DNA from 4 places in the Halomonas sp. TH-94 genome. Region 4 is predicted to be linked to each of the others. Evidence: predicted binding sites of a transcription regulator. Region 4 holds the regulator's gene; each other region holds the start of a gene.

Region 1 (7,558 bases), on a different contig from region 4:
AAGATGGACCCCGCCCAGCATGCGTGCCAATTCGCTGACCCGACCGGCTTCATCGAGCAGTGCCATGCGCGTCAGAGTGGTGTTGCGCTTGGCCTGCTTCGCGATGTGCAGGTGGTGATGAGCCTGAGCCGCCACCTGGGGCAGATGGGTCACGGTCATCACCTGGCCGTGCTCACCGAGTCGGCGCAGCAGCTGCCCGACGATCTCGGCGGTGGCACCGGAGATGCCTACATCGACCTCGTCGAAGACCAGGCTGGGAATGGTCGAATGGCGTGCGGCGACCACCTGGATGGCCAGGCTGATGCGCGAAAGCTCGCCGCCGGAGGCGACCTTGGTCAGCGGCCGCGGCGGCTGGCCGGGATTGGCGCTGATCAGGAAGCGAACCTCCTCCATGCCGTCCGGCTGCGGTGCCTGCCGACTGACGACCTCCACGTCGAAACGCGCCTTGCCCATGGCCAGGAAAGCAAGCTGCTCCTGCACCGCCTTGCCGAACCTTGCCGCCGCCTGACGGCGTGCCTCGCCCACGCTACGCGCCTTTTCACGCCAGGTGTCGCGAAGGCTCTCGACCTCGGCGCGTAGAGTCTCGAGGTCGTGCTCGCCGCCTTCGAGACCCACCAGTTCGGCCTGCAGGCGGTGGTGCAGCGCCGGAAGCTCCTCCGGCATGATGTGATGTTTGCGTGCAATGCGGTGCACCTCACCCAGGCGCGACTCGACCCAGGCGAGACGCTCCGGATCCAGCTCGGTGGCATCGGTGAATCGATGCAGCTCGCGCGCGGCTTCCTCGACCTGGATGCGAGCATCGCCCAGCATGCCGAGCACGTCGGCGAGAGTGCCGCGATCGCTGCCCGGAAGCGGGTCGAGTCGGTGCATCGCCTGGTTGATCAGCGCCAGCACGCCGCCTTCGTCGCTGTCGCAGCACTCTGCGGCAAGCTGTGCCTCGCGCAGGGTTTCTTCGGCATGGGCGAGCTGCTCCTGTTCGTGTTCCAGGGTGGCGAGTTCCTCGTCGCCCAGGGCCAGCAGGTCGAGCTCCTCGACCTGATAGCGCAGCAGTTGGCGGCGCGCCTGCACCTCGTCGCCGCTCTCGGTCAGTTGCTTGAGCCGCCGCCGGCACGCCTGCCAGCGACGAAAGGTCTCGGCGAGTTCGTTCACCATGGCGCGATTGCCGGCGAAGTCGTCGAGCAGGCGCAGGTGGGTCTCCTCGCGCAGCAGCAGCTGGTGGGCATGCTGGCCGTGGATCTCGACCAGATGTTCGCCCAGCGCCTTGAGGTCGGTGACGGTCGCCGGCTGGCCGTTGATCCACGCCTTGGAGCGGCCGCTGGCGGTCACCACTCGGCGCAGCAGGCAGTCATCGGTGGCAAGTTCGCGCTCCTCGAGCCAAGCGCGGGCGGCGGGCAGCGTGGTGATATCGAAGCGCGCAGAGAGGTCGGCACGCTCACTGCCGTGGCGTACGCTGCTGGCATCGGCGCGCTCGCCTAGACACAATCCCAGAGCGCCGAGCAGGATCGACTTGCCGGCCCCGGTTTCACCGGTAATGGCGGTCATGCCACCGGCAAGCTCGAGATCGAGCGTCTCGACGATGGCGTAATCGCGAATGGCAAGCTGTGTCAGCATGGGACCTCCCCGGCGACCGGTATCCTGTTGGCTGGATATCCATACACGTTATTGCGTTTTTATACAGTAGTCCATTTCCGCACTCAATACACGACGCCATCGTTGGTAGCCCGATGTCTTGAGATTGCTGCAAGGACCCCCATATAGGCGGCAGACCTTCGAGCTTTCGCCGATACGACTTATTTCCGGCCCGCTGGGCCGACGCTGCTTCAGGAGATGCGCATGGCTAAAGAACCCCAGACCCCGCTTGATGACGAGCTGGCACGGCGTGAGGAAGAGGCCCGGCCGGATCCGCTGGAAGGTGAGTTGGATGATGGCGTCGTCGCAGGTGACGACGCCGTGGCGTCCGAGGAGCCAACCATCGAGAGCGACAACCCCGAGGCCGACCTGCTTGCCGCCCAGGTAGAGGAACTGGAGCAAAGCCTGGCCGAAGCCAAGGATCAGGCGTTAAGGGCCGCCGCCGAAGCGCAGAATGTGCGTCGCCGGGCCGAGCAGGAAGCCGAGAAGGCCCGCAAGTTCGCCCTTGAACGCTTCGTCAAGGAGCTGCTGCCGGTGGTCGACAGCCTGGAAAAGGCGCTGGATGCCATGGGCGAGGATGCCAGCGACGTTCACCGCGAGGGCGTGGCCATGACGCTCAAGATGCAGCACGACGTGCTGGCCAAGTTCGGCGTCGAGATGGTCGAGCCGGCCGGCGAGCCGTTCGACCCGCAGTTCCACGAGGCGATGGCCATGGTGCCCAATCCCGAACTCGAGCCGAACAGCGTGATGGAAGTGATTCAGAAGGGGTATCTGCTCAATGGCCGCCTGGTCCGCCCGGCCATGGTGGTGGTCAGTCAGGCCGCCAGCTGAAACCGAGCGGACGAAAACGGGGGCGGGGCTTGAAAAGCTGGGAAGCGCCCCCCAGATAGACGTCAACCGCGGCAGATGCCGCTGAGATGGATTCAAGGCAAACGAATTTCGAGGATTTCCTATGGGACGCATCATCGGTATTGACCTGGGGACCACCAACTCCTGTGTGGCCGTGCTAGACGGCGACAGCGCCAAGGTGATCGAGAACGCCGAAGGCGCCCGTACCACGCCCTCCATCATCGCCTATACCGATGATGGCGAGACGCTGGTGGGGCAGTCGGCCAAGCGCCAGGCGGTGACCAATCCGCAGAACACCCTTTACGCCATCAAGCGCCTGATCGGTCGTCGCTTCAAGGACGACGTGGTGCAGAAGGACATCAAGATGGTGCCCTACGGCATCACCGAGGCCGACAACGGTGACGCCTGGGTGGAGGTGAAGGGCAAGAAGCTGGCGCCGCCGCAGGTCAGCGCCGAAGTGCTGAAGAAGATGAAGAAAACCGCCGAGGACTACCTGGGCGAGCCGGTCACCGAGGCGGTCATCACCGTGCCGGCCTACTTCAACGACAGCCAGCGTCAGGCCACCAAGGATGCTGGCCGCATCGCGGGCCTCGAGGTCAAGCGCATCATCAACGAGCCCACTGCGGCGGCGCTGGCCTACGGCATGGACAAGGCGCGCGGCGACAAGACCATCGCCGTGTACGACCTGGGTGGCGGCACCTTCGATATCTCCATCATCGAAGTGGCCGATGTCGACGGCGAAACCCAGTTCGAAGTGCTGGCCACCAACGGGGATACCTTCCTGGGCGGCGAAGACTTCGACATGGCGCTGATCAACTACCTGGTCGATCAGTTCAAGGCCGACAGCGGTATCAACCTGACCGGCGACAATCTGGCCATGCAGCGCCTGAAGGAAGCCGCCGAGAAGGCCAAGATCGAACTCTCCAGCGCCCAGCAGACCGATGTCAATCTGCCCTACATCACTGCCGACAACACCGGTCCCAAGCACCTCAACGTGAAGGTGACCCGGGCCAAGCTGGAGTCGCTGGTGGAAGAGCTGGTGCAGCGCTCGCTGGGGCCGTGCAAGACCGCGCTGTCCGACGCCGGCCTGTCCGCTTCCGAGATCGATGACGTGATTCTGGTCGGTGGCCAGACCCGCATGCCGATGGTGCAGAAGAAAGTCGCCGACTTCTTCGGCAAGGAAGCGCGCAAGGACGTCAATCCCGACGAGGCCGTGGCCGTGGGCGCGGCGATTCAGGGCGGCGTGCTGGGCGGCGACGTCAAGGACGTGCTGCTGCTCGACGTCACCCCGCTGACCCTGGGTATCGAGACCCTGGGCGGTGTGATGACCCCGCTGATCGAGAAGAACACCACCATCCCGACCAAGAAGACCCAGACCTTCTCGACCGCGGATGACAACCAGACCGCCGTGACCATCCACGTGCTGCAGGGTGAGCGCAAGCAGGCGGGCGGCAACAAGTCGCTTGGCCGCTTCGACCTGGCCGACATCCCGCCGGCGCCGCGCGGCGTGCCGCAGATCGAGGTGGCGTTCGATCTCGACGCCAACGGTATCCTCAACGTGTCGGCCAAGGACAAGGCCACCGGCAAGGAGCAGTCGATCGTCATCAAGGCCTCCAGCGGCCTCACCGATGATGAGATCGAGCAGATGGTGCGCGACGCCGAGGCCCATGCCGACGAGGACAAGAAGTTCGAGGAGCTGGTGGCCCTGCGCAACCAGGCCGACGGCATGGTCCACGCCGCTCGCAAGACGGTGCAGGAAGCCGGCGAGCACGCCACCGACGAGGAGAAGCAGGCCATCGAGACGGCTGCCACCGAACTCGAGGAGGCGCTCAAGGGTGACGACAAGGACGACATCCAGGCCAAGCTGGACAAGCTGACCGAAGCCTCCGGCAACCTGGCGCAGAAGATGTACGCCGCTCAGGCCGAGGCCGCCCAGCAGGGCGGTGGCGAAGGCCAGGAGGCCGGTGGCAAGCCGGAAGACGACGTGGTCGACGCCGAATACGAAGAAGTCAACGACGACCAGAAGAAGCAGTAATCGCCAAGGCGATGCCACGGACGACGGTAGCGCGGGAGGACGACTCCCGCGTTGCCGTTTCCGCGGATCGGGCACAACTGCCTAGACCAGGAGGCGCATGGACCCATGTCCAAACGCGATTATTACGAGGTGCTCGGCGTCGAGCGAGGGGCCGACACCAAAGATATCAAGAAGGCCTACCGACGGCTGGCGCAGAAGTATCACCCGGACCGCAACCCGGATGACGACACCGCGGCCGAAAAATTTCGCGAGGTCTCCGAGGCCTACGAGATTCTTTCCGATGGCGAGAAGCGTGCCGCCTACGACCAGTTCGGTCATGCCGGGGTAGACGGCCAGGCCGGTGGCTTCGGCGGCGGTGGCTTCGGTGGTGCGGGAGCCGGCGGCTTCAGCGATATTTTCGGCGACGTGTTCGGCGACATCTTCGGCGGTGGCGGCGGGCGACGCAGCCCCCATGCACCGCAGCGCGGCAGCGACCTGCGCTACAATCTCGAGCTAGATCTCGAGAGCGCGGTGGCCGGCACCACCGTGGACATTCGCGTACCGCGTCATGTGGAGTGCGACCGCTGCGACGGCCAGGGTGCCGAACCGGGCTCCACCAAGGAGACCTGTCCCACCTGTAACGGCCTTGGCCAGGTGCGCATGCAGCAGGGCTTCTTCGCCGTGCAGCAGACCTGCCCCACCTGTCATGGCAGCGGCGTGCACATCAAGGTGCCGTGTCACAAGTGCCACGGCGAAGGCCGCGTGCGCGAGACCCGCACCCTGTCGGTGAAGATTCCGGCCGGGGTGGATACCGGCGACCGTATCCGCCTCAATGGGGAAGGCGAGTCCGGCATCAACGGCGGCCCGCCCGGCGATCTCTACGTACAGGTGGCGATCAAGCCGCACCATATCTTCCAGCGCGACGGCAAGCACCTGCAGTGCGAGGTGCCGATCAACTTCATCGATGCGGCACTGGGTGGCGAGCTCGAAGTGCCCACGCTGGACGGTCGGGTCAAGCTCAAGATTCCGCCCGAGACCCAGACCGGCAAGCTCTTCCGCCTGCGCGGCAAGGGCGTCAAGCCGGTACGTGGCGGCCCGCCCGGCGACCTGCTGTGCAAGGTGGTGGTGGAGACCCCGGTCAACCTCAGCGAGGAGCAGAGGTCGCTGCTGCGCCAGCTGCAGGAGAGTCTCGACGGTAGCAACAGCCACAGCCACTCGCCGAAGAAGACCAGCTTCTTCGACGGCGTGAAGAAGTTCTTCGAGGACATGAAGCCGTAGGTTCACTGCCCCTGAGTGACTGGCCCCTGATGCCCTTGGCCTCAGGGGTTTTTTGTGCGCGACAGGCTGAAAGCCGGCTACATTCTGTCGAACGCACCGTTGCCTTTTTTCCGCGCATCGGGGCTGGCGCCGACCCGCTCCGGCGCCGTAGTCTGTCAGCTCAATACGAATGGAGATCGTTACTATGCCGATGTCGCGAACGGAGATCGCCACCGAGTCCGGGGCGAGGGTGATGAACCGGCTGTGCAAGCACTGGGCGCACAAGCTTGAGGTGGAACAGGGCGAGGTGGAGAGTCGCGTGACGTTCGCGGACGGCTCCTGCGTGATGCGTATCGAGCCGGGCAAGCTGCTGGTGGCCGTCGAGGCGCTGGAAGAGGAGAGTCTCGACCGGCTGGAGGGTGTCGTCGACTCCCACCTGCAGCGCATGGCGGGTGACGAAGAGCTGGTTATCGTCTGGGAAAATTGAGCGCGACGATAACGCCCCGCCTCGCCCACCTGGGCATGCTGCTGTGGGCGCTGCTGGTAGGGCTGTCGTTTCCCGCCGTGGGGCTGATGAGCGAGCTGCCGCCGCTGTCACTTACCGCCCTGCGTTTCGCCGTTGCCTGCGCCGGGCTGTGGTGGCTGGCGCGGCGCGCCGATGGCTTCCTCCCCTCCTGGCGCCTGCTGCCGCTCTACATGCTGATGGGACTCTGCTTGGCCGGCTTCTTCGGCGCCATGTTCTGGGCCGCCCACCACGCCACTGCCCTTTCCATGGCTACCCTTTACGTCACCGTGCCGCTGATGGCCTATCTGATGGGGCTTGGCTTTCGCGTCGAGGGGCTGAACTGGCAGTTGCCGCTGATCTTGGCCCTTGGGGCTTTCGGGGCGCTGGCGCTCGCCTTTGCCGAGGCTCTCAGCCACGGTGAGGGCCTGCAGCTCGGCGTGGGTGAGGCGGTGTTCTTCCTCGGCTGCGTGTCGTCGGCACTCTATCCGGTATTGAGCAAGTGGGGTCTGGCGCGAGAGTGGCTGCCGGAGTCCGCGGCGGTGCGCACCTTCTGGAGCCTGGGGCTGGGGGGGCTGGCCATCGGGTTGCTGGGTGTCGCCATCGAGCCCGCTGCTGAACTGGCCGGTATGCGCTGGCAGGATTTCATCTTGGTGGTCTATCTGGGGCTCTTCTCCAGCGCGCTCACCTTCTGGCTGATGCAGCGAGCCACCGCCGTGCTCACGCCTGGCGCCGTGACCGCCTACGGCTACATGGTGCCCTTCGTCTCCATGCTGCTGCTGTTCGTCACCGCGCCCGAACAGATCGGCTGGCACTGGCTACCGGGCAGCGCGCTGGTGCTTGCCGCTATCGGTCTGCTGCTGCGACAGGACGGCAAGCCCCGCTGAGTCGCGGCTCTGGTATACTCCCTTCGATCCCCAGCCTTCAGATCTTCAGGAGTCCGCATGACCCGTATCGCCATCGTCGGTGTCGCCGGCCGCATGGGCCGCACCCTGGTCAATGCCGTGCACCAGGATGCCGGCGCCACCCTGGCCGGTGGTATCGTCGAGCCGGGCAGTACGCTTGCCGGGGTCGACATCGGCGAGCTGGCAGGCCTAGGTAAGCTCGGTGTGGCGGCAGTGGACTCCCTGTCAGCCATCGTCGATGACTTCGAAGTGCTGATCGACTTCACCGCGCCCCAGGTGACGCTGGCCAATCTGGCCTTCTGCGCCGAGCACGGCAAGCGCATGGTGATCGGTACCACCGGGCTCTCCGACGGCGAGCTGGCCGAGCTCGACGGCTACCGTGACAGGTTGCCCTTCGTTTTC
Region 2 (7,558 bases), on a different contig from region 4:
CGAGATCATGGCGGCGGGCCGCTGCCAGCAGCGGCGACAGTATCGCCTCGCCTTCCGTGGGCCTTCCCGCCAGCACGTCCTGCAGCATCGAGGCACGATTGTTTGCGGTTCCCTTCACCACCTGCCATACCAAGCCATGCCAGCCAGGAGGGGGTGGAGAAATGCCCTCTTTTTCGAGGATCTCGGCGACTTCATCGACGATACGCTCCACCATGGGGCGAAAGGGAAGGTCGCGTAACTGGCCGTTGCGGATACGAAAGCGTGCCACCAGAGGATTGATTGCGGCGTTGATCGCGACTTTGTGCCATAGCCGCGTCTCGATATCTGCCACCGCCTCGGCAGCCAGGCCTGCCCGGTTCAGTAAATCGGCAATAGCCTGGGAGTCCTCGCCCGCGCGGTCGGTCAGCGGGCCAAGATAGGTCATGCCGCGGCCGGCATGGGTCACGCCGGCATCGTTCTCCAGCCAGGCTCCTTCGGTCGTGGTGGCGCACACCACAGGCCCGGGATGCCGGCGGTCGAGCTCGGGCTGTATCAGGAAACCGTTTTGCCACAGCACCAGCGTGGGTATGGCGCTCAGCCGAGCCATGGCGCTCTCGTAGGCGGCGACGGCGTCATAGGCTTTGGTGGTCAGGTGAAGATACGTTGGCGAGCTCAAGGGCATGTCGGTAAGTGTCGTCACGCTCAACAGCCTGGAGTGCCGTGCTCCTTCCGGAGTCACCAGCGTCTGCTCGCTGGGTAAAGGACGCCTGCCGGCCAGCACGACCGGGGCCATGCCCGCCAGATGAAGGGCCAGAAGCCGGCCCAGGGCGCCGGGGCCGACGATCAGGTGGGTCTGCTCGTTCATGGTACGCCTTGATAGTGGAGTAAGGCAGCATACCGATGCCGTGCCAGTGGGCGCCAGCCTGCAGCTGCTCATGCCTGTGTACGCGGCTTGCGCTGCCTGCTCCTCTTGGTCGTCCGGCTGCGCTGCGGCTTGCGTTGCGGTGAGCGCGCGCTACTTGCGGCCTCACCCTGGGCGGTCGCCATGGCCTGGCGCAACCGGTTCGCATCGGCACTGCCCAGCAGGCCGCGAAGATCGTCGACAAGAGCCGCCAGGAAGGGGGCCGGGTCATCGGCGCGTTCGGCGATGGCGGTCAGCCGCTGTTCCCAGACCGCCGTGCGTTCGGGCCGAGCGGCAGCCTCGGGCAGCGAGGCAATCAGGCCGCTGCCCAGCCGAGTGGCGCGCAACGCCTTGTTCTTTCGCACCAGGTAGCCACGTTCGAGCAACGTCTCGATGATGCCGGCCCGGGTCGCTTCGGTACCCAGACCGTCATGCTCACGCAAGGTGCGCTTGACGTCGGGGTCGTCGACGTAGCGTGCAATGTTCATCATCGCCTTGATAAGGCTGGCATCGGTGAAGGGCTCTGGAGGACGAGTCTCACGGTCTTCCACGGCACTTGCCGTCACGCGACAGCTTTCCCCTTCGCTGAGAGGCGGAAGCGGCGGAGCTTCGTCGCGGGTAGTGAAAAGCGGCTTCCAGCCAGGCTGGAGCAGTTCCTGGCCGCTGGCACGGAAACGCTCGTCCAGAATCGTGAATTCCGCCTTGACCTCGCAAGTGATCAGCGACGGGTAGAACTGCGCCAGTACATTGCGAGCAATCAACCGGTATACGTCGGCCTCTGCACGTTCCAGCCGTTCCAGCTCGGCCGGTTTGCCGGTGGGGGCGAGGGCATGGTGGGCGCCGACTTTCTTGTCGTCCCAAGCCTTGGAGTGCAGCTTGAAATCGGCACCGGCCAGCCAGCCGCGCAGTGTCTCGTCCAGAGCGCAGGCGCTCGTCAGTACGGAGCGCGCCTGGGTCAGGTGCTCTTCGGGCAGGTAACGACAGTCCGAACGCGGGTATGTGATCAGCTTGTGGCGTTCGTATAGACGCTGGCAAATGTCCAGCACCGCTTTGGCGGAGAGGCCGAAGCGTCGGGCGGCATCTACCTGTAGCGCCGAGAGTGAGTAGGGCAGCGGGGCGGCCTGGCGCTTCTGTCGGCTTTCGAGTGACGTCAGCCGCCCCTCGGCGCCCGGCAGGCGTGCCGCCAACGCCTCGGCCGGGGCGCGCTCGAGCAGGCGGCCCTGTTCGTCGAGGCGGTGCTGCTCGCCGGGCTGCCACCAGGCGCGCAGGCTGCCGTTGGCGACCGCCAGATCGGCCCACAGCACGTGAAAGGGGTAGGGCTTGAAGTTACGGATCTCGGCGTCGCGACGTACTACCAGGCCAAGCACCGGGGTCTGCACCCGGCCCACGGACAGGACGCCGTCATGGCCCGCCTGACGGCCGGTCAGGGTCCAGGCGCGGGTGAGGTTGATGCCATACAGCCAATCGGCCCGGGAGCGTGACTCGGCGGCACGATAGAGCGGCTGGTAGCGGGCGTTGTCTTCCAGGCGAGACAAGGCGCGCTGAACGGCGGGGCGGTTGAGATCGTTGATCAGCAGGCGTGATACCGGCCCCTTCCAGCCCAGATGTTCGATTACCTCCTGCACCAGCAGCTGCCCCTCGCGATCCGGGTCGCCGGCGTGGACGACCTCGCGGGCCTGTTTGAGCAGCTTGCGTATGACGGCGAGCTGGCCTCTGGCCTTGGGGCGCGGGGTCAGCCGCCACCGTGTCGGCAGGATGGGCAGGTGGTCCAGTCGCCACTGCTTGTAGGCGGGGTCGTAGGCATCAGGAGGCGCCTGCTCCAGCAAATGGCCCAGGCACCAGGTAACGACGGTGTCGCCGCTTCGCAAGGCGCCATCCTCGCGCTGGGCACCGCCTGGCAACGCGTCGGAAATGGCTCGGGCGAGGCTGGGTTTCTCGGCAATGATCAGACGCATGTGAAGATCTGGCCTTAAGAGATACTGTAATGGATATTCTTACAGTAACGTGCCGACAAGACCAGATCCTGCTGACGGAAAAAGCTGTACAATTCCTGTATCGTGGTAGGCCATGGCGGGCAAGGGAGAGCAGTGACATGCGTGAACGAGGAAGAACGCGACGCCTGTTCGGGCTCGGTGCGCGGACCGGAGGAGCCATGCTTCGCAGCCGTCTTGGCGGTGAGGCCGACTGGCGCGCCCTGGGGGAGGCCTTGTTCGAAGGGCTCTCGGAACTCAAGGGCCCCGCCATGAAGCTGGCGCAGATCGTGGCTCAGTGGGACGATCTGCTGCCCCCCGACCTCGTCGATGAGCTGGCACGCCTGCAGCGCCAGGCCGAACCGATGCCTTGGGAGGGCATTCGTCGCACCCTGGTCGAGCAATATGGCGAGCTGGAACGCCATTTCAGCGAGATCGAGCCCCGTCCCTTCGCCAGCGCCTCCATGGGGCAGGTGCACCGTGCGGTGACCCATGACGGCGTCCCTCTGGTGCTCAAGGTGCAGTATCCGGGCCTTGCCGACACCCTGGAAAGCGATCTGGTACAGCTGCGTCGCATCATGCGCCTGGGGCGCTGGTTCAAGGTGCCTCAGGCGCGCCTGGATGCTCTGTTCGAGGAGCTCGCGGCCAGCTTGCGTAGCGAACTCGACTATCACGCCGAGGCCAGGGCGTTGGCACGCTACCGGTTACGCTATGCGCATCTCGACGACCTGCTTGTGCCGGAACCTTTGCCCGAGCTTTGCGGGCCGCGGGTACTGGCCATGCGCTATGTCGCCGGCACGCCATTGCGTGAGCTGGAAGCAGCCAGCGATGCCGTGCGCCAGCGTGTCGCTGCCACCTTGGCCGACTGGCTCACCGAAGAGCTTTTCACCCATGGTGAATTGCACGCCGACCCCCACGCCGGAAACTTTGCCGTGGATGACGAGGGGCGGCTGGTGGTCTACGACCTGGGCGCCGTGATTCCGGTACCTGAAAGGCATCTCCAGGCGATGATGCAACTGCTCGACGCCACCCTGGCGGGCGATCCGATGGCCATGGACGACGCCATGCGTCGGCTGGGCGGCCGCCAAGGGCAGGGGGCGCCGCTGGCGCTCTATCGTGAATCCGCCGAAGCGGTGGCGCCGCTGTTCGAACCCGGCCCGCGGGATTTCTCCGATGTCAGAGTGCACCGTCGCCTACGCGATCTTTCGCCGAAAGTATGGGCGGCCATGGACCGCCTGCAGCCCCCGGCCGACGTTTTACTGCTCTCCCGCACGCTCAACGGGCACTACTGGAACCTGGTGCGACTGGGCGCCCGCCTGGACATGCACGCTAGAACCAAGCCGTTGCTGGAGGGAGTGCGCCGCTGAGCCCTGACCCACATGCCGAGCGTTCTTGCGCACAACACCAAATCACGCTTCCCTGTTACTATATGCGCCATTTGAACTGGCGGAGAGAGTGAATGCTGGCAGTATGGGTCGAGCAGCTGCTGGGCTTTGCTTCGGGTGCCTTGGCAGCCATCCGAGAGGAAGAGCGCTATCCGGCGTTCATGGCCTGGGCGCGCGACGAGGGAGTCGAGCTGATGGGGGGCGACCTGGCCATGGCCCAGGCGCTGGCGCCCATCCTCTGGAGCCAGACCCCGCTCGAGCGTGCCGGCTTCACCAGTGAGCCCTTGGCGCGTCCCGGCCGCAATGAACCCTGCTGGTGCGATTCCGGCCTCAAGCTGAAGCACTGCTGCGGGGCCGTCTCGATGCCCGCCGAAGTTCCCGATCATCTGATGTGGATGCTCTCGCTGCGTGACTGGAAGGGGCCGACCCTCAAGGGGGCGCTTGAGAGTGGCAATGCCCCCGCCCAGGCCCTGCTCGAGGCCGGCCTTATCGCAGCCGAGACGGGCCAGCGCGGGCGTGCGCAACAGATCCTGGAATCGCTGTTTCAACGAGCCGACTGGTCGCGACTGCCGGTTCAGGCCGAGCCTGCATTCGAACTGCTGATCGATCTGTACCAGGAGCGCGGTTTCATCCGCAAGCGGGCCGAGCTGCTCGACGAGGTGCTCGATCGCGGCCCGCTGTTCCTGCGGGGGGTGGCGCTGGAGCGCCTGTGTCTGATGCACTTGGACAGCGACGATCTGGACAGCGCCCGGGCCGCCTTCGTGCGCGCTCAACAGGCGCTTCCCGACTCGCCGACGCTGGCCTATATCGAAGCCATGCTGCTGCTACACGAAGGGCACGAAGAGGAAGCCGCCGAGCGAGCCCGCTTCTGGTTCCGCCGCCTGTCCCGCAAGGGTGAGCTGGAACCCGATCAGCTACAGTTTCTGGCCGATCTGGCGGAGAACCCCGGGGCTACCCTGGCCGACCAACTGCTCAATGCCGAAGAGGACCTGGCGGAGCCGCTGGCCTCGCTTCAGGCGCTTTTGGCGGAGCTCCCGCCGGCCCCCGGGCTGAACGTGAGCCTGACGGATAGCGGAGAGCTGGAGTATCACAGCAGCGCCAGGGAAGACACTTTGTTTGCCGCCTGGCACAAGCAGTTTCAGGTGGATGTGGACGACGAAAGCGCGCTTGGCCTCAAGGGCGACCCGTGGATGCAGGCCGGCGACTGGCTGCGTGAGCTCTGTGCTCACCCGGAATGGCTTGACTCGCCACGGGTGGTTCAGGCGCTCACCCTGGCTCTGACCAGCCGATTCGGCAGCCTGCCGTGGATGTCGCCCAGCCTGTTCGAACCGCTGTCCAACCGCCTGGAGAGGTGGCTCGAGCGAATTCGTGGCGAGGGCGATGGACCCTTCCTTTGGGACAGCGCCGACAATGCCGTACTGCTGCGTACTGGCCTGGCACTGGTGGTCGGCATGGAGCGGGGCGCCCGCGAACGCTCTCGGCGACTTGCCGAACGGCTGCTGACGCTCGACGACCAGGATAGCCTGGGCCTGCAGGAGCTGGTTCTGGACCAGCTCCTACGCGAAGGGCGCGACCGTGAGGCGCTGGCAGTGACCGAAACCCAGCGCGACGACGGCCCGGTGCTGGGCATTCTGATGGGAAGGGCGCTGGCGCTGTTCCGCCTCGAGCGCATCGACGAGGCCAACGAAGCGCTACGCGACGTGTGCCGCCACAACCCTCATGCGCTTGCCATGCTGTGTGCCGAGCAGACCCGGCCGATCCACGTCGGTGGGGATAACGTCGCCGAGCCCGGCACCCGCGCCGAGGCCTGGCAGTATCGCACGCTGATGCGCGACCAGTGGCGTGCCACATCGGGTGCGCTGAGCTGGCTGCAGAGCCAGATCGATCGCTGACGCGAGGTCACACGGTGCGCGGGGTGGGTGGTGGCACCAGTTCCTTGTCGCGGCTGATCCAGATCGCCAGTGCGATGGCCGGCAGTCCCAGCGCGGTGGCAATGACGAAGAAGGTCGCGTAGCCCTCGGCAGCCACCACTAGCCCGCCGAAGCCGCTCAGGAACTTGCCTGGAAGCGTCATCAACGACGAGAACAGCGCGTACTGGGTCGCGGTATAGGCGCGCGACGTCAGGCTCGACAGGAAAGCGATGAATACCGCGCTGGCCAGGCCATTGGCCAGGTTGTCGCCGACGATGGCCATGATCAGCATCGGCAGGCTCTGGCCCGCCAGCGCAAGCGCGGCGAACAGCAAGTTGGTCAGGGTCGCGGCTGCCGCCCCCAGTACCAGTATCGGGCCGATGCCGTAGCGGGCCACCAGCAGACCGCCGAGAATCCCACCGCTGATGCTCATGGCAATGCCGAAGACGTTGGTCACATTGGCGATGGTGGCCAGCGAGAAGCCCAGGTCGATGTAGAGCGGATTGGCCATCGAGGCCATGGCCAGATCGCTGATTCGGAACACGGCGACGAATACCAGCAGCCACAGTGCCTTGAGCCGATGACGCGAAAGGAAATCGGTGAACGGACACACAACCGCACCGATCAGCCAGGCCCCCAAGCGCCGCAACGCCCGCGGCTTGCCGCGGCTGGCGCGGATGAAAGCGCGCACCTTGGGCTCATGAATCAACTGGGTAGTGAGTGACAGCCTCTCGGGCTCAGGGCGCAGTAGCACGGTAATCACCCCGATGCCGACGAGCAGGGCCATGGTCAGGTAGGCGGCTTGCCAGGAGATCCACGACGCGACGTAGAGCGCCCCGGCGCCGGCGGCCAGCAGGCCACCGCGATAGCCGATGATATAAGTGGAGGCCATGGCGGCCTGAATGTCATCGGGTGCCGACTCGATGCGAAAGGCGTCGATGGCGATATCCTGGGTCGCCGAGCCGAAGGCGACCAGCAGAGCGAAGGCGGCCACCATCGCCAGGTTCTGCTGTGGGTCGAGGGTCGATAACCCCACCAGGCCGCAGGCGATCATGGCCTGGGCCAGCAGCATCCAGCCGCGGCGTTGGCCAAAGGTGCGGGTCAGCACCGGCAGGGCAAGACGGTCGACGATGGGGGCCCAGAAGAACTTGATCGAATAGAGTATGCCGATCCAGGAGAAGAAGCCGATGGCGGCGACTTGAACACCGTCGCTGCGAAGCCAGGCCGACAGGGTCGAAAACACCAGGAGAAAGGGCAGTCCGGCCGAAAAGCCCAGGAACAGCATGGTAATCACGGGGGCTCGCAGATAAATGGCCAGGGCGGCTCCCCAGCTGCGCTGAGCGGTTGGGATGGACATGCGTGGTGTGACTCCTCGATGGTCGATGTCCGAGAGGCGGCTCGGGGCCGGCAACG
Region 3 (7,558 bases), on a different contig from region 4:
ACGTTGGCCAGGTGGTACGTGGGCATGCCATCCGACTTCAACAACACCTGCGCATCGACCTGAGCCCAATCGACCTCGATAGCCCCACGCAGCATGTCGTCGATGACACAGGTTCCGCTGCTGGGCACCTTCATGCGCACCACGTACGGCCAACCTTCACGCTCCCGCCGCGCCACCTCGTCCTGCGGCAGCGCCAGATCACTGGGCTTGAGCGCCAGATGCATGCCGGACGCCTTGCGTGCCTCTCTAAGCTCATCCAGCTCTTCGCTGGTGCGGTAGCATTTGAAGGCATGGCCGGTTTCGATCAGTTGGCAAGCATACTCGGCATAGATATCGCCCCGCTCGCTCTGGCGATAGGGACCATGCGGCCCTCCAACATCCGGCCCCTCATCCCACTCCAGCCCCAACCAGCGCAGCGAATCGAGGATCATTTGCTCCGACTCGAGGGTGGAGCGTACGCGATCGGTATCTTCGATACGCAGAATGAACTGTCCACCGTGCTGCCTCGCAAAGCAGAGATTGAACAGCGCAATGTAGGCGGTACCTACGTGGGGATCGCCGGTCGGTGACGGCGCAATGCGAGTACGTACAGTCATGTCGTCCTTATCCATTAGGAGAAGCGTATCGCGGCATTATACGCACCTGGATCGGCTCGGGCAGCCGCACCAGCCCTCCGACACGCCTCCTCACAAGCATCTTGGATGAAAAAAGCCCGAGGATTACGCCTCTAAAGCTTCTTCCTTATAGTGTGCTAAGCGTTGAAGTGTTAAATTTGCACAGTTAACACAGATCATTGACTATCATTTCCCTTTAGTTCACCCACCGTCGTCAGGTTGATGAAATGGATTCACTGGGCAATAGAATCAAGAGCTTAAGAGTGCAGGCTAATCTCAACAAAGCCGCACTGGCAAGGAAGGTCGGCGTTTCGGATGTCACGATCTCCTACTGGGAGTCGGGTGCAATCAAGCAGATCGGGCACGAGCGACTGGTCGCACTGGCCGACGCCCTGGGTTGCTCGCTAGGTCAGCTGCTCGAAGGTGAAACGCAAACCGCACCATCCCCTCTTTTTCTTCGCTGCAAACCCCCGGCACCATGGCAGGCACCCAACGCAAACCGCTTCACGCTGTTCAAAGAAGATTTTGCTGGTGTGGAATGGCAAGGCGAGTGTTATCTGGTCACCCCCGCCCCGGGTGAGCGCTTCGACTATCTAGAAAGTGGCGATCTGGCAGCCTTTGGCCCGACGGAGAGTTGCGACCAGCCCGGGCGCTACCTGATCGAGGGTGCAGGTGGGCTGTATATCGGTCAGCTAGAGCACGGTGAAAGCGGCGAGCTGCTATGCCGTAACGGCCATGAGCCCTCGGCTTTGCCGGCTCCTCTGGATGCCAGCGAAAGGGTGGTGGGAAGGTTATTGGCGCGCTGGAGAATGGAGAGCGCCTGAGCGGCGCCACTCGGTCATTCCACTTCAAGCACCTCTACCTGATCGGCTGCCCGGCGAGGTTCGCTGCCGATCAGGTAGCGTCGCGAATAGCTCGCCACCTGCCCCAGGCCATGCCGCGTACCCCGAACCAGGTCTCCTTCCAGGTGTTCGCCCTGATCGCCGATTCGCTCACGCACGCTGGGCGGTTGAACACTGGATTCCACCAGGTTGGCGGTGATGGTATAGCCGCCATCCGGCAGGCCGCTACCCGGCCCGAACGGCCCGACGGCAAAGCGCCCCGCCGAAACTTCCGTACGCGACTGCCAGCGTACGCCGCTCAGTTCGCGCTCCACCACCACCAACAGGTGTGTGTCATCAGGTAGGTTGGTCTCCCCTTCGACCATCAGCCGGCGGTCGCTACGCAGTGTGGCAGATACTCTGATTTCCACCGTCAGCGGCTCCACCTCGACCGGGTCTTCCGCAGGCTCCATGGCAACCTCGCTCGGCTGCTCGAGTTCAGCCTCCTCCTCGACTGGTACGCCATTGCCATCCCCACCACAACCCGACAGCCACAGCGCAGCCAACAGCCCCGCGCAGGATCGACGCCATGCCTTCATGCCTATCTCCTGACCTAACATTGCTCCCCTAGCCTAACACCCGACAAGCTGACAAGTCCTGCTCTCGGCGCCCTGGGCTTGGGCAAAGTCAATCGACAAGAGTGGCAAAGAAGAGTTCATGCTGCCAAGGTTCATATGGCAAACAGGCGGTCACCTGTTCACCATGTTGAACTAGCCTCGCGGCAATCACCGAACACTCGGCGCGTGAAAAGAACGGACCCAGCGATATCTCCTTCTCACTTTCCATCTCACTGCCAACGAGGTTGAAGCGAAACAGAACGTTTCGGTTAGCGCCGCCTTCTCCAAACCGGTGATAATGAGACGCCACCATTTCGCCCGCTTCAGAGAGCACACGACATACCGCTTCACGCCTTGCTTTTAGCGCGGCTGCATTTTCGATATCGGCCTGCCCAGAATCCTCCGGCTCACAATATTTCTCAAACAGCTCCAAAAAACCGGAAGTCTGTTGAATGAAATATTCGTTCAACGAGTATTGCTCGGCGGCGTAGTTAAAATAATCCCACCCCGCCCCCTCATTATCTCTTGTTATTCCCTTGGCCTTTTCAATGGTAACAAGCTGAAACTTCAGCGTAAGCAGAAGCCAGCCCAGAAAAGCCAGAAACAAGACAAAATAAAACGCCTTACCATTGTAGACTTTCCGCGACCCACTTCCTCGTGATTTATTCATTATCCCCTCCTTGCGCAGCAGGCCAGAGAAGCCAGGGGCCTCGGGCGAGTGGGCCACCGGCTGTCAGGCCGGCAGCCGAAACACACCGAATCCATGGTGCGACAGCTGAGTCTGTCAGTTTCGGTCGGCTACCAAAGCAGCGTTATAATGCTCGTTCGAGTAGCGGCCATAGGGTTCGCAATTCGATGCATGCTCACCCAGCCGGAGTAGGCGATCGGTAATTTCGACACACTCTGCCTGTGTCAGAAAAGGCCCGATCAGCTGCTGTCTACCCATGGCATGCAGCGTGAATTCGTGCAGCTCAGGGTAGAACCCTGCCCAGCCATTCAGCCGATCGACATAAGTGTCGACCATACCCGCTGCATCGGTGAAGACCTCACACAAGGATTCATAGCGCAACACCTCCTCTGTGCGGAGCCCCTGTTCGCTTTCCGCGTCGAAAAAATCGGTCAACAAACAATAGTATTTTTGTTTATCGAGGATGCTTAGCGTACGGGAAAAGATACTCTCATCCAGCCGCATGAGTTCAGCTGCGTTTTGGGAGTATGATGCCTTTATTTTTTCATATCTTATTGTTTCCGGCTCATTGCCCACAGCCATGTTGACACTCAAGCCATGTGGCCAGAACAACATCCATGACATGAACGTCATAAACAGCACGACTGCGATACCGGGACCCTTCTCGTCAAGGAATTTTGATCCTGCCTTCCAAGTTAGCTTGATCATTCTTCTTCTCCTGCGTCACTTTCCCAAGTGAACAACGTCGCTTGTCTTGATCGAACTCCTTCATGCTATTGTCATACTTATTCAGTGCTGAGGCAGCCGATGGGGCCAGGCGGGCCGCCTGCGCTGCCGACAGCCCCTCGCGCCGGCAAGCAGGCGCCGAGCCCCAGCTCGAGCGCTGTACACAGTGCCACCAAGGCCGAAGAAACGAATTAACTCAGGTTAACGTTTTGCATGCTATTTTTTCATTCGCTTACCAAGAGCGTCAGCCCACAGCCAAGCCATGCTCAGCGTCCGGAGCCACCAAGCGACGACAAACCAAAAGAAAACCCGGCGCATGCCGGGCTCCAATCATTGCTTCCTTTCAGCTCACCATGACCTGCCTGTCATGCATCCTTGGCGTCAGCAGGCTTCCCGCCCGGCGCTCCCTGATCCCCGCCTCCTTGCGAGATAGTCGTCAGGCTAGTAGCACCAAGACCTGAAGGCTAATGGTTAGAATTCATCGCCCTCGGTGAACGCAAAGTCCGCGTCAATCAGAGTCAGATACCAGAAGAACCCGACCGGGGCCGGGTTTAGTGCTCCTGGCTCACTGCCACAGGCATCCTGCCCGTGCGTCCTTGGTTAAGCAGCCATCCTGGCGCCTTCTTCCCTGCGGAGTCGTCCTTGGCTCATCGAGTATAGTCTCGCAGGCTTTGACCACCGCCAATAGCGAACATCGGCGGCTCTGCCTGTACGAGATTGACGATAGATGACGTAATACGTCACTCGGGGTTCCTCTGACGGAAAACTCCAAGCAATTGAAAGCAAAAGGAAAAGAAGCAGCCCCCACACCAAGCAGTGCGGGGGCTGTCATGCTGCTTCTCTAGCAGATGGTGCTTGAGGAACTCCCTGGCCACATGACATCCTGTCGCGTTAGGCCTTCCCTGTTCCCTTGCCGGGCTTCCTGCCCTTCGTACACTTTTCAGCCTAGCCAAGCATAAGCGGCTTTCAAGCAAACTTAGGCAACAAAAGGTTTCCCAATGTAGCGGCACGCCCCCGCCGAAACCAAACGCAAAACCCGGCCAAAAGGCCGGGCTGTTTCTGCGCATCCCTTCTTCTTCCTCAAGCTTCCTGCTCGAGCATCCATGGCCACATGAGCCTTCCATGTCTCGATCTTCCTTGCCGGGCTTTCCCTGCCCGAGAGGCACACTCTGACAGCTTACCGCTACGCTTAGCCTTAACCTGAGCTAAGGAATTGCGTAAGAGATTGCCGACAATTCAGCAACGATTAGCCATGATTCAAGCCATTCCAAGCACCATATTTCAGAAGAAAGTGATGCTAAACAGCCATGTTCATGCGACAACATTAAGAGGCATTTAAAATGATCTTTCCAAAAATATCGTAGCTATTTTTTCCCCAGAACCCCCACAAACTTAACTTTCATTAGCAATTGCCTGTTGCCTGAGCCAGGTACTCCCGAGATACTGTATATAATGACAGTTTTTGTAAGGAGCCGCCCATGCCACCAGAGAGTCTCATTCCAGCACGCCCTGCCCCGGCACCGCTGGCCCTTCCCTTTCCCCTCGCCCTGGGCCGCGCCGGGCTCGCCGGCTTTCCCAGCCCGGCTCAGGACTACGAGGGCCGCACCCTGGACCTCAACGAGCGGTTCATCAAGCACCCCTCCTCCACGTTCTTCCTTGCAGTCACGGGCGACAGCATGGTCAAGCTGGGCATTCGTGAGAAGGATACCCTCATCGTCGATCGCTCCGTCGACCCCCGCCCCGGCCATATCATCGTCGCCATGGTCGAGGGCGAGATTACGGTCAAACGCTACGAACTGCGGGACGGGGTGCCGTGTCTCTGTTCCGGCAACCCGCGCTACGCTCCTATTCCGCTCCTCGACCTCGAATGCCAGGTTTGGGGCGTGGTGCGCGCGGTCATCCACGAGTACGCCGTATGAGCATGATCGGCCTGGTGGACTGCAATACCTTCTACGTGAGCTGCGAGCGCGTCTTTCAACCCCGGCTGCGCGGCCTTCCGGTGGGCGTAATGTCGAACAATGACGGCTGCGTCATCGCCCTTTCCAACGAGCTCAAGGCAATCGGCATCTCCATGGGAGCGCCTGCATTCGAGCTTGAACCCCTGGTGCACCAGGGCGATATTCACCTGCTGTCGTCGAACTACGAGCTCTACGGCGACATGAGCCAAAGGGTGCAGGCCGTTCTCGAGGAGTTCGCCCCAGCCGTAGAGCCCTACTCCATCGACGAGATGTTCGTGCGCTTCGATGGCTTCGAGCACGCCCAGTTGCTCGCGCATGCGCGCCAGCTTTATCACAAGGTGCGCCAGTACACCGGCATCCCCGTCTGTGTGGGCGTTGCCGCCACCCGCACACTGGCAAAGCTGGCCAACCGTGCGGCGAAGAAGATGCCCGCCTACGGCGGCGTGTGCGTACTGCCCCCCGGCAGCCTGGAAACCCAGGGGCTTCTGAAGAGGATCGAGCTGGGTGACATTTGGGGCGTGGGGCGGCGGCTGGTCGAGCGGCTGGCGGCGCTGGGCCTCAAGAGCGCCTGGGACCTCGCCCAGGCCGACCCGAAGCGTATTCGCCGCCTGTTCGGTGTCACCCTTGAACGCACCGTCCTGGAGCTGCGGGGCATTCCCTGCATCGAAATGAACGACGTCGACGAAGCCCGCCAGCGCATCATGACCAGTCGCAGCTTCGGCAGGCTCACCGACGATCTGGGCGAGATCCGCGAAGCGATACGTCAGCACGGACAGCGCAGCGCCGAGAGACTGCGCCGCCAGAGCAGCCTCGCTCGCGCCGTGCTGGTTTTCCTCAAGACCAACCCATTCAGAAACGACCTGCCCCAGTACTCACCGAGCCTAGTGATCGAGCTGCCCCGCCCCACCGACGACAGCCGCGAGATCCTCAGCGCCGCCGGCCAGGCCCTGCAGCGTATCTACCGCAAGGGCTATCTCTATCAGAAAGGGGGGGTGATGCTGCTGGACCTGATCGACGCCGAACGACAGCAGCTCTCGCTGCTCGACACGCCCCAGAGCGATGCCGAACGCCAACGCAGCCAGCGGCTGATGAACGTGATGGACCAACTCAACGGCAGAATGGGGCGCGGCACTATCAAGCTCGGCACCCCCAGCCCAGGGGCGGCGTGGCACCTGCGCTGCGCCCACCTCACCAACCGCTACTCGACCCGCTGGGACGAACTGCTCAAAGCGCAAGCTCTATAAACGCGAAAGCCCGGCCGTGAGGCCGGGCTGGATCTTCGCTTCCTTTCCACCACCTCAAGCGTCCTGCCTGAGCGTCCTTGGTCATGAGTCTCCCTGACTCGGTCTTCCCTGAAGGGCCTCCTTGCCCGATGGAGTTACTATGACAGCCATAGGGGGAGCTGTGTATTAACCTAAGACACCATGAGCTGTAAGAGATCGCCGACAGGCAGTGTAAGCGGAACGCCTAAGCCGGCTTAGACGAGGCGACACGCCGCCGCCTGAATCCATGCGTGGGGATGCGCCGCAGCCAAGGCTGTTCTGCACTATGCTCGATAGTGATTGGCTTCAGTGGAGGGCAACATGGACAAGGCAGTCATCGACGCAATCCGGGAAACAGAGCGGTTGCCAGACAACATGACGGACAGCGAAATAGCTAAGGAATACAAAGGCACCTATACCGCAGCGAGAGCCGCTATCAGCCTGGAGCACAAACCGCTCGACCAAGTGCTCGCCGACGCCATGGGCAAGATATTCCCTTTCATGAGGAAGAAGAAGTAATACTGGCCGCACCGCAGCAGCAAGAACAGGCTGGCTCCTTCCGACGCCGATCAGTGACCCGCCGCTCGGAGCGAAGGCAAGTGGCAGCGCAGCCAGAGGCTTATGCAGAGCCCACTAACGCGAAACCCGGCCATGAGGCCGGGCTGAATCTTCGCTTCCTTTCCACCTTCTCAAGCATCCTGCTCGAGCGTCCTTGGTACCGAGCAAATCCCTTGCTCTGCCTTCCCTTCAGGGCTCTCCGTCGCCCGCTGTATAACTACTGTAGTAGTTCTATTCCCATTGTGGTTTAACGCAGGTTATGAAATGAGATAAGAATTTAGCGCCTTTCTTTGTAAGAAATATCCTACAAGAGA
Region 4 (7,558 bases):
CAGCTCGGCCTGCCGTTCATCGTCGAACGCGATGAGATCGATCGTCTCATCAACGTCCTCGGCGAGGCCATCGGCGAACTGGACTGAGCACACGAGCGAGCCGGATGGCCATCACCACCGGCTCGAGCACCTGAAAGTGGTAGTGGGGCCTAGAGCCCCTTCGGGGCGAAGATGCCCGGGGCGTTGCGCCAATACCCCTTGTAGTCCATGCCGAAGCCGAACACGTATCGGTCCACCACTTCGAGGCTGCAGTAGTCGGCCTTGAGATCAGGCACCGCCTTGCGGTCGTGGCGCTTGTCCACCAGAACGGCGGTGGAGATACTGGCGGCTCCGGCCTCGCGACAGTAGGCGAGGATGGCGGCCAGGGTCGCTCCCTCGTCGAGGATGTCATCGACGATCACCACGTGACGACCGGCCATGGGAACCTCGGGCGACACGCGCCAGAACAGCTCTCCGCCGCGGATCCCGCCTCGATAGCGGGTCGCGTGGAGATAGTCGACTTCGAGCGGAAAGCCTAGCCGGGTCAGCAGATGCCCGGTGGTGATCAGCCCCCCGTTCATGACGCAGTAGAATACCGGCAGCTTGTCGCCCAGGTCGGCAGTTATCTGCTCGGCCATGCGATCCAGCGCACGCTCCACCTCTTCATGACTGATCAGGCAGTCGGCGTTCTCCATGACATCGCGCATGCTTGCCAGGGACTGATGAAAATCGGCTTCGATTTTGGGCATGAAAGGCTCGTATCAATGAGGTAAACGACGTGAGTGAAGCGGGTCAGAGAGAGGCCATGGCCTCGAGTCTGGCGTGGACACGGCGCCAGCGACCCAACGCCTCGAGAGCGTCGATATCGGGGCGTGCACGGCCATAGCGCAGGCGCGACGCCCGGCGTGTGGTGCGACCTTGGCAGGCGTCGAGCACTTCCAATGCGGCATTCCGGTCGTTGCAGACCAGCACCATATCGCAGCCGGCATTGAGTGCCGCGAGGGCCCGCTCACCTGGCTCGCCGGCGAAGCCCGCCCCGGCCATGCCAAGATCATCGGAGAATATCGTGCCCTTGAAACCGAGCGACTCGCGCAGCAAGCCCAGCCAACTTGCCGAGAACCCCGCAGGGCGCGAATCGAAGGCGGAATAGATGACATGGGCGGGCATCACGCCATCCAGCCGGTGGGTCAGCTCGGCAAAGGGTATCAGGTCGTGCTGGCGCAACTGCTGCAATGGGCGGTCGTCGATCGGCAGCTCCAGGTGGGAATCAGCCGCGACGCTGCCATGGCCGGGAAAATGCTTCCCCACTGCCACCATGCCAGCCTCATGCAGCCCATCGATCAAAGCGCCCGCCATGCCTGCCACGGCCTGGGGGTTCGAGGAGAAGCTGCGATCGCCAATGACACTCGAGATACCGGAATCCACGTCGAGCACCGGCGCGAAAGTGAGATCGAGCCCGCATGCCGCCATTTCCATGCCCAGCAGCCAGCCGGTATCGAGGCACAGCCTGAGAGTCACTTCCGGGTTATCCGCAAAGTCGCGCCCGATCCGCCCCATCGCAGGCAGGCGTGTCACTCCCTCACGCAGTCGCTGAACGCGACCCCCTTCCTGGTCGATGGCCAACAACAATTCCGGGCGCTGTCGCCTGATACCATCGCACAGCTCGCGCACCTGGCGCGCATTCTCGATGTTGCGAGCAAACAGAATGACGCCCCCGACCTCCGGTCGCATGAGCATTTCACGCTCGTCGCTCCGCAGTTCGGTCCCTTCCAGATCTAGCATCACCGGGCCTAGGGTCTGGGTCATGAGCGAAGTCCTGTGGCCATCAAAGGGAGCTGATTCTAGACCAAAGCCGCCCCCGGCAACAGCTATGGGGAGTGGCCGACACGGCTACCGAACATGCTGGAGCGCCAGCGAGCCGACTGGTTCACTCGTGAAGCCAGACCGGGGTACCAGGCTTTGCCACGCCAAAGACCTCGAGCAGGTCGTGGTCACGCATGCGGATGCAGCCATGCGAACGCGGCTCCCCCATCGGCTGATCGGGCGGAGTGCCATGTAGATAGATATAGCGTCTCTGGGAATCGACGTCACCACCACGGTTGAAGCCACGCTCGAGACCGCACAGCCATAGAATGCGCGTGAGGATCCAGTCGCGTTCCGGATGGGCCTCGGCCAATTCGGGGGTATATACCTCCCCGGTGGGGCGTCGCCCGCGAAACACGCTGCCGAGTGGGTAGCCATCGCCGATGGCAGCCCGCACATAGTGCCAGCCGAGCGGCGTCGAACCGCTGCCCTCGCGCTGGCCGACACCGGCCAAGGCCGTGGATACCGGCCACTCGTTGCGTGGCTGATCGCCGAGATAATGAACGAGACATTGTCGACCGATATCGATTTCGAGCCAGCCCTCTTCCTGCGGCGGCAGCGTCTCGAGCCTTGGGGTATGCATGTTCAGCTTGCCTTCGAGGCGGGCAAGGCCGGTGGCGGCAAGGGTGCGTTCATCGCCGCCACCACAACGGGGCGTAAGCGGCGTATCAGGTCGCGCACCGACACATGCTCGTGGTAATCCTTTTCGGCGATATCGCGCAGCGCATCGAGGCCGGAAAGCGTAAAGATCACCGTTCCCAGCATGAAATGCAGGCGCCAGAAACGCTCGGCGTCGGGCAGCTCCGGCGTCGCCTGGCGCACCAGATCGGTGAAGCGGGAAAAGACACTGCCGTACTCCTCCTGGATATGGCGCCTCAGGTGCCCCTGCGCCTGGCTGTATGCCAGACCGAGCAGCTTCATGAACACCTTGAGACTATGCTTTTCCGCGGGCACCTCGAGCACGGTGCGGGCCATGGTTTCGAGCAGTTCCTCGAGGGGAATCGTACCACCGGCATGGCGCTCCTCGAGCTCGTCGAGGGCATGATGGAAGCGCACGGTGAAGGGGTCGAGATAGCGCGAGAAGACCGCCTGGATGAGGGCCTTCTTGGAACCGAAGTGATAATTCACCGCGGCGAGGTTGACTCGCGCCTTGCTGGTGATGGTCCGCAGGGAGGTTTCGGCGAAGCCGCGCTCGGCAAAAAGAACCTCGGCTGTGTCGAGAATACGTGTAACGGTGTCGGTCTGCGCCATGATCAGTTTCCGCTAGAAACAACTGTTTTAAACATTACAAAAGTCTACGTCATTATCTTTCATCACTCAATGTGTGCGTCTTCAATGTCGTTTAAAACGCGATATCGTAGCTGCGCGGCTTTGGCGCGGCGGCTTTTTACTGGATAGACTTCCATGCTGTATACTTGCACAATACCGCAAGACAGCTACCGGAGTTCGCCATGAGCCGCCCCCTCACGTCGCGCCAGCAGAACGTTTACGATTTCATCGTCAAGACCATGCACGAGCTGGGCTATCCCCCTACTCGCGCCGAGATCGCCCGAGCCCTCGGCTTTCGCTCGCCAAATGCGGCCGAGGAGCACCTGCGCGCACTGGAACGCAAGGGCGTGATCCGCGTCATCCGCGGCACCTCCCGCGGCATTCGCCTGCCAGCCCAGGAGAGCGATAACGCCACTCCCGAATCCGGCGGCGAAGGGCTGCCGATCATCGGGGAAGTGGCCGCGGGCAGCCCCATCCTTGCCGCCGAGCATATCGATCGCTACTGCCCCCTGCCCCCGGACTACTTCACTCCCCGGGCCGACTACCTGCTCAAGGTACGCGGCCTGTCGATGAAAGACGTCGGCATTCTGGAGGGCGATCTGCTGGCGGTACATCGCACCGAGCGGGTGCGCGACGGTCAGATCGTGGTGGCACGCCTGGAGGACGAGGTGACGGTCAAGCGCTTCCATCGCCAGGGGCATCATGTGGTATTGGAAGCCGAGAACCCCGACTTCGCGCCGATCGAAATCGACCTGCGTCATCAGGCGCTCGAGATCGAGGGCATTGGCGTTGGCGTGATCCGCGGTGGCAATGGCCAAGCGTTGGGCTGAAAGCTGGCTGCGCTCGGCCGGTAAGTCGTCATGAGCCGCAAGATTCTGCATGCCGACTGCGACTGCTTCTACGCTGCGGTCGAGATGCGCGACAACCCTGCACTGCGGGAGGTGCCGCTGGCCATTGGCGGCACCGCCGAGGGTCGCGGCGTGATCGCCACCTGCAACTACCCTGCCCGCGCCTACGGCATCCATTCTGCCATGCCCACCGCAAGAGCGCTGCGCCTGTGCCCCCATCTCACCTTGCTCAAGGGAGATTTCGACCGCTACCGCGAAGCCTCCCAGCAGTTGCTGGCCATCTTCCATGAGCTGACCCCGCTGGTGGAACCGCTCTCTCTGGACGAGGCCTTTCTCGACGTCACCGATGTTACCCGCTTTTCGGGCAGCGCCACCTGGATGGCGCGCTGGCTGAAGGAAGAGTGCCTCAAGCGGGTGGGAATCACGGTCTCGGTGGGCGCCGCGCCGGCCAAGTTCTTGGCCAAGATCGCCAGTGACTGGGAAAAGCCGGACGGGCTTACCGTCATCGCACCGGGCCAGGTCGACGACTTCATTCGCCAACTCCCCGTCACCAAGCTGCATGGCGTCGGTCCGGCCACGGCCAAGCGGCTCGAGGCGCTGACGATCGACACCTGCGAGGATCTCCAGCGCGTTCCGCTGGAGCGGCTACTGCAGGAATTCGGCAAATTCGGCAAGCGCCTGTTCGAACTGGCACGGGGGATAGACGAGCGACCGGTACGCATCGAGCGCGAGCGCAAGTCAGTAAGCGTCGAAACCACCTTCGCCACCGACCTGCCCACCGTTGCCGAGTGCCACGCCCAGCTGACACCTCTTTGGGAACGGCTAGAGGCTCGCCTGGCTCGTCACGGCCATCCACCGGTGGCGGGCACTTTCGTCAAGGTTCGCTTTGACGATTTCTCGCTCACCACTCTCGACAGTCGCGGCGGCGCTCCGGAGCTGCGCACCTATTCGACGCTGATGGAGCAGGCCTGGGCCAGAAGACAACGCCCGGTACGCCTGCTTGGGGTGGGAGTCAGACTGGTCCCGGACGACGCCAGGCGACAGCTGAGCCTGCCGCTCTGACGTCACTTGGTATCGATATAGCGATGGCTGTCGAAAGTGGCCACCCAGTGAGGGTGGTAGACCATCAGAATCCCGAGCAGCATGCCCGTGAGAAAGGCTTCCGAGGGCATCAGCAGCGGCAGGAACAGCGCATACTCCCTGGCCAGATATACCGCTTCGGGATCGCCGGAAGCCAGCATGATCATACCCAGGCCGGCAAGCCCCGTGCCGAGCGTGGCCAGTGCCGCACCAAAAAAACCGCACACGAAGAGAAACAGCATCAGGTTGTCGGGCAGGAAGCGATCCACGATGCGCCATATCGACACGCTGATCACGACCGGTATCACGCCGGTAATCAGCACGTTGACTCCCAAGAGCGGCCATCCCACCTTGCCCAGCAGTACCAGAGAGAGGTTTGCCAGCAGGTTGGTCACCAGCGCCATCGGCGCCTTGAAGATCAGCGTGAGCAGTGGCGTCAGCATCAAATGCAAACTCAACCAGTCGACCGACTGAGCCCTGAGCTGCCACAGCAGAACGACGGCGAGGCTCGCCGCCAGCCATCGATGCTGAAGAGCGCGGTCGCCTGACAGCGTTCGCCAGGGGAGCTGCGTCAGCCCCAGACCGACGATCGACAAGGCAAGCGCTCCACAGGCGATCAGCAGCCAGACAGGAAGTACCAATTCGGAAAACGTCATGCCGAACTCCCGACGGGATCAGGCAAACACCACCGTCTTGTTGCCATGGATTAGCACACGATCCTCGAGATGCCAACGCAAGCCACGCGCCAGCACCGCCTTCTCCACGTCGCGACCGAATCGCACCAGATCCTGAGGCGTATGGCAGTGACTCACTCGGTGAATGTCTTGCTCGATGATGGGTCCTGCATCCAGCTCCTCGGTCACGTAATGGCAGGTGGCACCGATGAGCTTCACGCCACGAGCGTGGGCCTGATGATAGGGCCGGGCGCCGGCAAAGGAGGGCAGGAAGCTGTGATGAATGTTGATGACGCGTCCGGCATAGCGCTGGCAAAGCCGCGGCGGCAGGATCTGCATGTAGCGCGCCAGCACGACGACCTCGGCTTCAAGCGCCTCGACGTGGCGCTCGACTTCATCGAAGGCTGCCCGCTTGTCCTCGGCCGCCACCGGCACGTGGATGTACGGCAGGCCGTGCCATTCCACCAGTCCTCGCATATCGTCGTGGTTGGAGATGACGCCGACGATATCGCCATCCATCTCCCCTGCCGTCCAACGATAGAGCAGGTCCACCAGGCAGTGAGACTCACGCGAAACCATGATCACGACCCGCGGCCGATGCCGGGTATCGCGCAGGGCCCACTCCATGTCGAATTCCCGCGCCACCGGCTCGAAAGCCTCTGTCAGCTCTGCCGCGCTCATGCCGATGGAGTCGGCAAGAATCTCGTAACGCATGAAGAAGCGCTCGGCTTCCAGGTCGGAGTGCTGGCTGGCTTCGGTGATGGAACCGCCGTGGCCCGCGATGAAGCCGGAGACACGAGCCACGATGCCACGGCGATCGGGGCAGGAAACGACGAGACGATAGTAGTGAGACATGGCCAACCCAGTGCTGGAGGGTAATCGGAAGCACGCATTGTAGCGGACTCGCCAGATCCCGACACGCCCGCCCGTGCCGGGCTCGCATTGGAAGGGTGGCGCCGATCCCGTATAGTGAAGACTCACCTGTCTGGTCATGTTTTGCCGATGTCTTCGAATCGCGTCACCATACGTCCCCGCCGCCGTAGCCCGCTCCACTTCCTGCCCTTGGGGGGCTGCGGCGAGATCGGTATGAATCTGGGGCTCTACGGGTATGGCGAGGACTGGGTCGCCGTCGACTGCGGCATGATGATTCGCCAGGATCTGCCGGACACGCCGCTCCAGGTACCGAGCCTCGAAACCCCTGAGGCGCTTGGTATCCATCCCAAGGCCTTGTTCATTACCCATGGCCACGAGGACCACATCGGTGCAGCAGCCTGGCTGTGGCCCAAGTGGCAATGCCCTATCTACGCCACTCCACTTGCCGCGGGGTTACTGCGAGCCAAGTTCCATGAACGCGGCTTGTCCAGCGACGCCATTCAGGTGATCGAAGCTGGCGAGGCACTGGATTGCGGCGCCTTTAGTCTGCGCTACCTGCCGCTTACGCACTCGATCCCGGAAAGCTGTGCGCTTTTGATAGCCGCCGGGGATTACCGCATATTGCATACCGGTGACTGGAAGCTCGACCCCGAACCGCTGGTAGGCCCGCCTATCAAGAGTTCGATCTTTCGTGCTCTGGCGCCGCTGGATCTGGTGGTGGGCGACTCCACCAATGCTCCCATGCCGGGCCATTCACGCAGTGAGGGCGACGTCGCCAGAGCCCTCGAGCACCGTCTTAGCCAGTGCTCGGGCCGAGTCGTGGTGACCTGTTTCGCCAGCAACCTGGCCCGAGTACTGGCCGTGGCGCAAGCAGCCGAGCGCTGCGGTCGCCGGGTAAGCCTGATGGGCCGTGCCATGGAGCGCATGGTGATGGTCGCCCGCGGCCTGGGCTACCTGGAAGAGATGCCCGCC

Evidence for each region. Region 4 encodes LexA, which represses DNA repair genes until DNA is damaged. Its sites were predicted from a motif close to TACTGTNTANNTANACAGTA; they were not measured.
Region 1: the regulator LexA is predicted to act here: its motif matches at 1,661-1,680, upstream of recN (DNA repair protein RecN).
Region 2: the regulator LexA is predicted to act here: its motif matches at 2,863-2,882, upstream of AC2VNO_RS02365 (DNA topoisomerase III).
Region 3: the regulator LexA is predicted to act here: its motif matches at 4,908-4,927, upstream of AC2VNO_RS10120 (LexA family protein).

The regions. Positions count from the first base shown of each region.
Region 1 covers NZ_JBYCKL010000097.1:9,862-17,419, forward strand. The annotation lists gene recN (DNA repair protein RecN) at 1-1,611, opposite strand, end outside; gene grpE (nucleotide exchange factor GrpE) at 1,834-2,460, shown strand; gene dnaK (molecular chaperone DnaK) at 2,582-4,513, shown strand; gene dnaJ (molecular chaperone DnaJ) at 4,619-5,770, shown strand; gene AC2VNO_RS17140 (DUF2218 domain-containing protein) at 5,955-6,236, shown strand; gene AC2VNO_RS17145 (DMT family transporter) at 6,233-7,138, shown strand; gene dapB (4-hydroxy-tetrahydrodipicolinate reductase) at 7,196-7,558, shown strand, end outside.
Region 2 covers NZ_JBYCKL010000013.1:4,834-12,391, forward strand. The annotation lists gene AC2VNO_RS02360 (ketopantoate reductase family protein) at 1-844, opposite strand, end outside; gene AC2VNO_RS02365 (DNA topoisomerase III) at 913-2,835, opposite strand; gene AC2VNO_RS02370 (ABC1 kinase family protein) at 2,973-4,217, shown strand; gene AC2VNO_RS02375 (SEC-C metal-binding domain-containing protein) at 4,310-6,127, shown strand; gene AC2VNO_RS02380 (AmpG family muropeptide MFS transporter) at 6,135-7,502, opposite strand.
Region 3 covers NZ_JBYCKL010000051.1:53,635-61,192, forward strand. The annotation lists gene gltX (glutamate--tRNA ligase) at 1-596, opposite strand, end outside; gene AC2VNO_RS10100 (helix-turn-helix domain-containing protein) at 842-1,438, shown strand; gene AC2VNO_RS10105 (hypothetical protein) at 1,453-2,034, opposite strand; gene AC2VNO_RS10110 (hypothetical protein) at 2,123-2,722, opposite strand; gene AC2VNO_RS10115 (hypothetical protein) at 2,837-3,448, opposite strand; gene AC2VNO_RS10120 (LexA family protein) at 4,945-5,385, shown strand; gene AC2VNO_RS10125 (Y-family DNA polymerase) at 5,388-6,668, shown strand; gene AC2VNO_RS10130 (hypothetical protein) at 7,008-7,205, shown strand.
Region 4 covers NZ_JBYCKL010000010.1:120,182-127,739, reverse strand. The annotation lists gene aptA (omega-aminotransferase AptA) at 1-87, shown strand, start outside; gene AC2VNO_RS01990 (hypoxanthine-guanine phosphoribosyltransferase) at 150-728, opposite strand; gene nagZ (beta-N-acetylhexosaminidase) at 772-1,785, opposite strand; gene AC2VNO_RS01980 (L,D-transpeptidase family protein) at 1,907-2,425, opposite strand; gene AC2VNO_RS01975 (TetR/AcrR family transcriptional regulator) at 2,428-3,093, opposite strand; gene lexA (transcriptional repressor LexA) at 3,294-3,941, shown strand; gene dinB (DNA polymerase IV) at 3,972-5,021, shown strand; gene AC2VNO_RS01960 (energy-coupling factor ABC transporter permease) at 5,024-5,695, opposite strand; gene purU (formyltetrahydrofolate deformylase) at 5,714-6,568, opposite strand; gene AC2VNO_RS01950 (ribonuclease J) at 6,800-7,558, shown strand, end outside.